2 regions of the Alkalicoccus luteus genome follow, and region 2 is predicted to be linked to the other one. Evidence: a T-box and tRNA genes for the amino acid it is inferred to sense, from the RefSeq annotation. Region 2 holds a T-box; the other holds one or more tRNA genes.
The links. A T-box is a leader RNA that pairs with one kind of tRNA and senses whether it is charged. The one in region 2 lies ahead of ACSZLD_RS00795 (valine--tRNA ligase), so its partner is inferred to be a tRNA-Val.
Positions count from the first base shown of each region.

Region 1: it has a tRNA-Val gene. The T-box ahead of ACSZLD_RS00795 (valine--tRNA ligase) is inferred to sense a tRNA for this amino acid. The anticodon was not compared.

Region 1 covers NZ_JBPZEY010000003.1:5,847-10,059, forward strand. Annotated here, with positions in the region: gene ACSZLD_RS04085 (mechanosensitive ion channel family protein) at 1-271, opposite strand, end outside; gene ACSZLD_RS04090 (potassium channel family protein) at 422-1,081, shown strand; gene nfsA (oxygen-insensitive NADPH nitroreductase) at 1,450-2,196, shown strand; tRNA gene ACSZLD_RS04100 (tRNA-Val) at 2,547-2,621, opposite strand; gene ACSZLD_RS04105 (hypothetical protein) at 2,677-2,850, opposite strand; gene ACSZLD_RS04110 (phosphatidylglycerophosphatase A family protein) at 3,024-3,581, opposite strand; gene ACSZLD_RS04115 (YjcG family protein) at 3,745-4,213, shown strand, end outside.
Region 2 covers NZ_JBPZEY010000001.1:140,220-144,432, forward strand. Annotated here, with positions in the region: gene ACSZLD_RS00795 (valine--tRNA ligase) at 1-2,294, opposite strand, end outside; T-box leader at 2,346-2,571, opposite strand; gene ACSZLD_RS00800 (NUDIX hydrolase) at 2,602-3,072, opposite strand; gene hemL (glutamate-1-semialdehyde 2,1-aminomutase) at 3,233-4,213, opposite strand, start outside.

The sequences.
Region 1 (4,213 bases), on a different contig from region 2:
TTGGATAATACACAAACGCTGCATATATCCCAATAAACACAAAGAAAGAACGCACCGGCCGCTCAAATGCGAGAAGCACATTCGTTAATGTTTCAATTGGGGCTTTCCTTGAAACCGCAATAATAAATTTAAATATATACGTAGTGAATACCTTTCGAAATATAAGAAACAACAAAAATATACCTATACCGACAGCAAATTCCTGCCACGTAAAGGCTTGTTGAATATCTTCCACAACGTCAGGCAGCGTTTCCTGAAAGTTTTCTTCCATTTCATTTCACCTCAAATGGGCATGTGCCTTTAATCTATATCAGTCTACCCTGTTCCAATGAAGCTGTAAATGCTATACTCTTTTCGTTAATAGATTGTAACGGGACTGACATATAGCTCCTCCATCAACTAATAAAGAAGGAATGCAACTATGAAAAAACAATTTGCCATTATTGGAATGGGCCGATTTGGATCCAGTATCTGCCGTGAGCTTTATCACATGGGTCACGAAGTCATTGCGATTGATACAGACGAAAAAAAGCTTTCAACAGCGAGATCTTTTACTACAGAAACGTTTGTCGGTAACGGTACAGATGAGGCTTTTCTAGAGAAAATAGGCATACGCAACTTTGATCATGTAATTGTCGCAATAGGCGATGATATCCAGGCAAGCATTTTGACGACGCTGCACGTTAAAGATCAGCAGGTGCCAAACGTATGGGTAAAAGCACAAAATGACTATCACCATAAAGTGCTGGATAAAATTGGCGCAGACCGGATCTTCCATCCGGAAAAAGAAATGGGAAGCAGAATCGCTGCATACCTCACATCAGATACGGTGCTGGATTATATCGATTTATCTGTTGATTATTCTATTATTGAAATGCTTGCAACCAAAAAAGTGGCCGGCAAAACGTTGATTGAACTGGATCCTCGAAAGCGATACGGCTGTACAGTGATGGCCGTAAAACAAAAGCATCAGGTTGACGTTACGCCAGATCCCGCCGAGCCGATAAAAGAAGGGGATATTTTAATTTTAATCGGCGATAAGCGCGATCTCCGGCGGTTCCGTGAAGGTGAACTGAGCTGATTTCCCCGCGGATCCGGTGTTCATCCATATTCACCCTTTGCTGTCTGATGACTGTTTATATTTAAAAACGAGCGCCGGAGATCGTCAAATGACCTCCGGCACTCGTTTTTTAACTGCAGAACCAGTTTCTTTTATCAAAGCGCTTCCAGTACAGCGAGTACAGACAGCACGGCAAATGTTATCGCAAGACCGCCTGATGCTGCCAGCAAAATTAAAATAATCACTTTCTTAACAATTTCCATCTTCTACACCTCTTTGGCTGATGCTATACCGATTATGACATATTTTCCAGCTGACTGCGTCGTTCTCGTTTAACGTTCACATAAATGCTACAATATGAACGACTGAAAAGTAAAGGACTGATGAACATGAATGAGACCGTGCAACTGCTTTTGAACCACCGCTCCGTCAGAAAATTAAAAGATGAACCGTTATCGCCGGACGTTATTCGCACGCTTGTGGAATCCGCTCAAATGGCGTCTACATCCAGCTTTGTGCAAGCTTATTCCATTATGGGTATAACGGACCGCCCGAAGAAAGAGGCCCTGGCTAAGCTTGCAGGTAATCAGCCTTACGTTGCTGAGAATGGTCATTTTTTTGTATTTTGTGCGGATTTTCATCGTCATATTCAAGCCGGTGAAATGGAACAGACAGAGGTGAAACCTGCAGTTGAATCTGCCGAAAAAATGATCGTCGCCGTCACAGACGCTGCTTTGGCTGCACAAAATTGCTCCATTGCAGCTGAATCGATGGGGCTTGGTATCTGTTATATAGGTGGGCTGCGAAACAATATTGCAGAAGTTTCCAATCTGCTGCAATTACCAAATTATGTTATCCCCCTCTTTGGACTGGCAGTTGGCGTTCCCGAGGCAGCTCCTGATCGGAAGCCCCGTCTTCCAGTTGAGGGCGTTTACTTTGAAAATGTGTATCCAGATGCTGAAGTGCACGCTGAACAGCTTAAAGCATACAACGATACCATATCTGCCTACTATAAAGAACGGACAGGTGGCAGCAGATCAGACCGCTGGACAGAGCAGGTCAGTGGATTGTTAAAGGACGTTAAACGACCGCACATGAAGCAATTTCTTGAAGATAAAGGCTATAATCGACACTGAACCTTCAAATACGTTCGCTGCTTTCAGCCAAAGCCTGTTTCAGCACGATAATGGCTTGGCTTCTGTCAATCCCGCTATAAAATGATAACAACGTTATCCAGAGGTACAAGCAGCCCTTCCCTAAAAGCTGCACGGTTCTTTCTGTGCCGAGAGCAGATCTGCAAGTACATGCTTTAACGTGCCTGCTTAGCGGAACATGCTTTCTCTTATATTGAATCCTCTTAATGTATTCGAATCGACATGATGAAGCGGACGACTTTACGGCCGCTTCTTTTAGTTAGCAGGAATTGAAATAACCAATAAAAAACTGTCAGTCCACTTGATGGACTGACAGTTTGAATGTATATAAATGGTGTTCCGTACTGGATTTGAACCAGTGACCCCTTGCCTGTCAAGCAAGTGCTCTCCCGCTGAGCTAACGGAACTCGTTTCGGCGACAATTAATACTATACCGCAGGAAGATTATTTCGTCAACCTGTTTTATTCGTCATACGTATAACGTACAATATACCGATCATCTTTTAATCGGCGTATCTCTACAGACGGTCCAACTTCGTAGCCATTCATCCAATTGTCCTCAATTTTCGCCTTCGTACAGCTGGCTTGAAATTTAGTAGGAAATATCTGCTTAAAGTAAATCCAGCGTGGAGCCATCGTTTTTTCACCTCTGCTGTTAGCTTCTGTTAAATAATAGCATGTCTCCTGCCGTTCCTTCAACTTGCACGCTGCACATCATGCTGCACATATATTCCCATATACCAATGGAACTAGAATTCAGTCCGTTAAAAACCGCCTAAGACAAAAGTCAAAGGCGGAAAAATTACTAGTTATGCCATTCTTTCTTCCTGATCGCGGTGTTCAATTTCTTTTTGATCAAGATGTTCTTCCCTGTCTCTGATCCGGTGTGCGAGCCTGCTTGACGCATTTGCTGCTATGCTGCATACAAGGTCATCAAGAAAGGTGTGCACGTGACCTCCCGATTTCGAATCCAGCTTTTTAATGATCCCAATTTTTTCTTTATCCAAATAACCGAATGTAGTAACGGCAATACTCCCGTATCCGAAGACCGATCCGATCGCAATCGTTTCATCTACACCGAACAACCCTTCGTCAGATTCAACGATCGACTGCAGCGGCTCTGACAGCTTATTTTCTTCAGCCAGCTTGTCCAGTTCAATTCCAACCAGCACCGCATGCTGAATTTCACGTTTTTCAAGCACAGCGTCAACGCTTTCAATACAGTCCTCTCTTGTCAGAGACTCGCTGTATTTGGATTGCATCTCAAACACGATATCCGCAATTTCCTCTATTGATACGCCTCGCTCTTTTAACAGCTCCCGTGCTGCTTTTTCAACGACGTGCGATTTAATTGGTTGTTTCTTCATCTGCATCACTCCTCATACTGCTGATCTTAACATATTCCGCATGATGAGCCGAAATTCCTGCTTCAAAAGAAAATGCTTCTTTCATACAAACGACTTTTGTAAATATACCCAAAATATATTATGATGAATACAGCAAATGACGCATTTGAGGAGGCTGATGACGATGAGATACGGTATTGCTGTCTTTCCATCCAAAAAACTACAGGATATAGCTAATTCCTACCGCAAGCGCTATGATACAAAATATTCAATGGTCCCCCCTCACCTGACACTGAAGGACCCATTCGACATGAAGGAGTCCGAGCTTGGTGATTTTGTAAAGGAAGTCCGCAAGGTTGCAGAGCGTTCAGAACCTTTTAAGCTCGAGGTGCTTCGATACAGCAGCTTCTACCCTGTCACGAACACACTTTACATGAAAATAGCGGAAACGGAAGAGCTTCGCGACCTTCAGCAGAAATTAAATGAAGGTCCGCTGGAGCGCGAGCGTGAGCATCCTTTCGTCCCCCACATTACCATCGGGCAGGAAATGAATTACGATGAACTATCAGATGTTTTCGGCCGCCTGAAACTGGAGTCCATCCAGCATGAGGAAATGGTCGATCGTTTTTCCCTGCTGTATCAGCTGGATAACG
Region 2 (4,213 bases):
TGCTCTTTTACGTGCTCATCGGCTGCTTTTACGTGCAGCGTAATTTCACGTGACATCGGCACATTTAGCTCCGCACGTGTATTTCGGACAGAGCGGATGATTTCCTGCAGCAGCTGCATATCCTTTACCGCCTGATCGTTCCCGTACGGGTTTTCTTCCGGCCACGCTGCGCGTGTAATTGACTCTCCTTCATGCGGCAGGTGCTGCCATACTTCTTCGGTGATAAACGGCATGAACGGGTGCAGGAGACGCATCGTCTGGTCGAGCACGTAGGCAAGAACGGAGCGAGTCGTGTGCTTCGCCTGTTCGTCGTCGCCGTTTAACGGCAGCTTCGCCATTTCGATGTACCAGTCACAGAAGTCGTCCCAGATAAAGTTGTACAAGGAGCGGCCTACTTCTCCGAATTCATACGCATCGATGTACTTCGTCACGTGCGTAATGGTTTCATTCAAACGTGTCAAAATCCATTCGTCTGCAATCGTTTTCGGCCCGGACAGATCCATATCTTCAAAAGAGAGACCGTCGAGATTCATGAGCGCAAACCGTGAAGCATTCCAAATCTTGTTGCCAAAGTTCCAGTTTGCTTCGACTTTTTCCCAATAAAAGCGCAAGTCCTGACCGGGCGTGCTGCCTGTGCTGAGGAAAAAGCGCAGCGCATCCGCACCGTATTTATCGATTACATCCATCGGGTCGACACCGTTCCCAAGTGATTTACTCATTTTGCGGCCTTCCGCGTCCCGGACGAGTCCGTGAACGAGCACATCTTTAAACGGCCGCTCATCGGTAAAGTGTTTCCCTTGGAAAATCATGCGTGCCACCCAGAAGTAAATAATGTCATAGCCGGTTACGAGCGTATCGGTAGGGTAGTAGCGCTTAAAGTCGTCCGACTGCTCATCCGGCCAGCCCATCGTCGAAAACGGCCAGAGGGCAGAAGAGAACCACGTGTCCAGTACGTCTTCGTCCTGCTCCCAGTTCTCCGCATCCTTTGGCGCCGTGCGTCCGACGTAGATTTCTCCGGTTTCCTTATGATGCCATGCCGGAATCCGGTGACCCCACCAGAGCTGGCGGGAAATGCACCAGTCACGTATATTTTCGATCCAGTGCATATACGTCTTCTCGAAGCGGTCCGGTACGAAGTGAACCTTGCCGTCCTGTTTTTGCAGCTCAATCGCCTGCTCAGCAAGCGGCCCCATTTTAACGAACCACTGCGTGGACAAATACGGCTCTACGACCGCGCCGCTGCGCTCAGAGTGGCCGACGCTGTGATCATGGTCTTCGATCTGAAACAGAATACCGTCTGCCTGCAGGTCCTGTACAATCTGCTTGCGGCAGTCGAACCGGTCCAGCCCTTCGTAACGTCCGGCATTTTCATTCATCACGCCGCCTTCGTCCATTACAAGAACACGTTCAAGGTCATGGCGATTGCCGATCTCAAAGTCGTTTGGATCGTGCGCCGGCGTGATTTTAACCGCACCGGAACCGAAGTCACGATCAACGTAGTCGTCTGCCACAATCGGAATTTCCCGTCCGACGATTGGAAGCTTTACCGTTTTGCCAATCAGATGTGCATAACGCTCGTCCTTCGGATGCACAGCGACAGCCGTATCTCCGAGCATCGTCTCCGGCCGCGTCGTGGCTACCTCAATCGAACCTTCCCCATCGGCAAGCGGGTAGCGCATATGATAAAACGCGCCTTTCACATCTTCGTAAATGACTTCGATATCCGAAAGTGCTGTTTTCGTCGATGGATCCCAGTTAATAATGTATTCGCCGCGGTAAATCAGGCCTTCTTCATACAGGCGGACGAACACTTCCTTTACAGCATCCGACAAGCCGTCATCGAGGGTGAACCGCTCACGAGAATAGTCGAGGGAAAGCCCCATTTTAGACCACTGATCACGGATAAATGACGCGTACTCTTCCTTCCAGTCCCAGCTTTTAGCAAGGAATGCTTCGCGGCCGAGATCATGACGGCTGATGCCTTCCTCGCGCAGCTTGCCTTCTACCTTCGCCTGTGTCGCAATTCCGGCATGATCCATACCCGGAAGCCAGAGGGCATCGTATCCCTGCATGCGCTTCGTGCGGATCAAGATGTCCTGCAGCGTCGTGTCCCAGGCGTGACCGAGGTGCAGCCTTCCCGTTACGTTCGGCGGCGGAATAACTACCGTGTAAGGCGTTGCTTCCGGATTTTTGCCTGCCTCAAAAAACTTTCCCTCCACCCAGTAGCTGTACCATTTTGATTCAACCGCCTGCGGATCGTATTTCGGCGGCATAGAAACCTGTTTTTCATCCATGTAAACCATCCTCTCTTACAGTTATATGCGCATACAAAAAGCCCTCTTGTCTGAAAGGACGAAGAGGGCTGTCTCCCGCGGTACCACCTTTGTTCACCGGAGCATTCCCCCGGTACACTCACGGCCTTAACGCGGCTGATTCGTCCGAGTGTTTCCACGCGGCTGCTCCGGAGCGACCTTCAGATGTTCCTTCCGGGAAAGCCTCGCAGCGGCCAACATGACCGGCTTTCCTCTCTGGCGGAATTTCCATCCTACTCTTCTCCATCGGTGCATTCTGATTTTATTCTACAACGGTCCGGTGCCGGAATCAACCTCGTTTACGATCTGTTGCATGATCTGCAAACAGACCGAGAAAGTACCGGTGGGAGCGCCTCAGTTTTTCAGGCAGCGCAGTGAGTGGAAAATAACGGAGCTCCAGCGTTTCTTCGTCTCCGTCTGACAGCGGCTGCGCAGGATCGGTGCACGTATACAGCGCCGTCACCGCATAATAGGGATCTCCGTTCGGTGCCTCCACAAAATAGTCTTCGCCGGAGAAGACGTTGAAAAGCTGCAGATCCTGCTTCCGAATTGTGACACCCGTTTCTTCTTCCACTTCGCGTACGGCCGTTTCTTCGTAGCTCTCTCCCGGCTCCATCAGACCGCCCGGAAGCCCCCAGTCTCCATCCTCGCGCTTTTGCAGCAGAATTTCTCCGTCCGGAGTATGTATAATAACGGCGGAGCCAGGCAGCAGCAGCGTTTCCTGACCGACCTTCTCCCGTATTCGTTTCACGTAGCTCATGCAGGTTCTCCCTTCTGTCTTTTCGACGTTTCACGCAGGACCGCGTGCGACAGTTAGTTTCCATCCGTCAAGTCTCACGCTGCTCGACTAATCCGGTCTTCTAAGCCCTGCATGCTGCAAAGCGGCCTGCTGACGCGCAGACCGCTCTTCATACCTTATCCTAACCGCGTTCTGCAGCGATTGTCTGAAATGCCTTTTCCGCTGCTTCCAGCGTCAGGTCAATGTCTTCCTCCGTATGTTTCGTAGAAAGAAACAACCCTTCAAACTGTGACGGCGGCAGTGATACGCCGTTTTCTAGCATCAGGTTGAAGAAACGGCTGAACATGTCGAGATCCGACGTTTTCGCCGTTTCAAAGTTCTTCACCTTCTCCTTTGTAAGGAAAAAGCCGACCATGGAGCCTGCACGAGTCGTCCAGTGCGGAATGCCGTGCTTTTCAGCCGCAGCTGCCAGTCCTTTTTCAAGCTTATCGCCAATCTGGTCGAAGTAGGTATAGCTTTCCGGCGTCAGCTGGCGAATCGTTTCGTAGCCTGCCGTCATAGCAAGCGGATTTCCGGACAGGGTGCCTGCCTGGTAAATCGGTCCGGCCGGCGCAATCTGCTCCATAATGTCCCGACGTCCGCCAAATGCTCCAGCTGGCAGGCCGCCGCCGATCACCTTGCCTAAGCACGTGAGATCAGGCGTCACACCGAGCTCTCCCTGTGCACAGTTGTAGCCGACGCGGAAGCCGGTCATCACTTCATCAAAGATGAGCAGGGACCCGTGTTCATTCGTCAGCTCCCGAATACCTTCCAGATAGCCTTCCTCAGGCCTTACTACACCCATGTTGCCCGTCACCGGTTCCAAAATCACACCCGCGATTTCATTGCCGAATTTTTCAAAAGCGAGCTTGAGGCTTTCGAGATCGTTGTAGGGAACCGTCAGCGTATTCGCTGCCACTTCCTCTGGTACGCCGGGACTGTCCGGAAGGCCGAGTGTCGCCACGCCGGAGCCTGCTTTAATCAGCAGAGAATCTCCGTGCCCGTGGTAGCAGCCTTCGAACTTGACGATCTTGCTGCGTCCCGTGTATCCGCGCGCAAGCCGCAGCGCGCTCATCGTCGCTTCGGTGCCGGAGCTCGTCATGCGGACCACCTCGACAGAAGG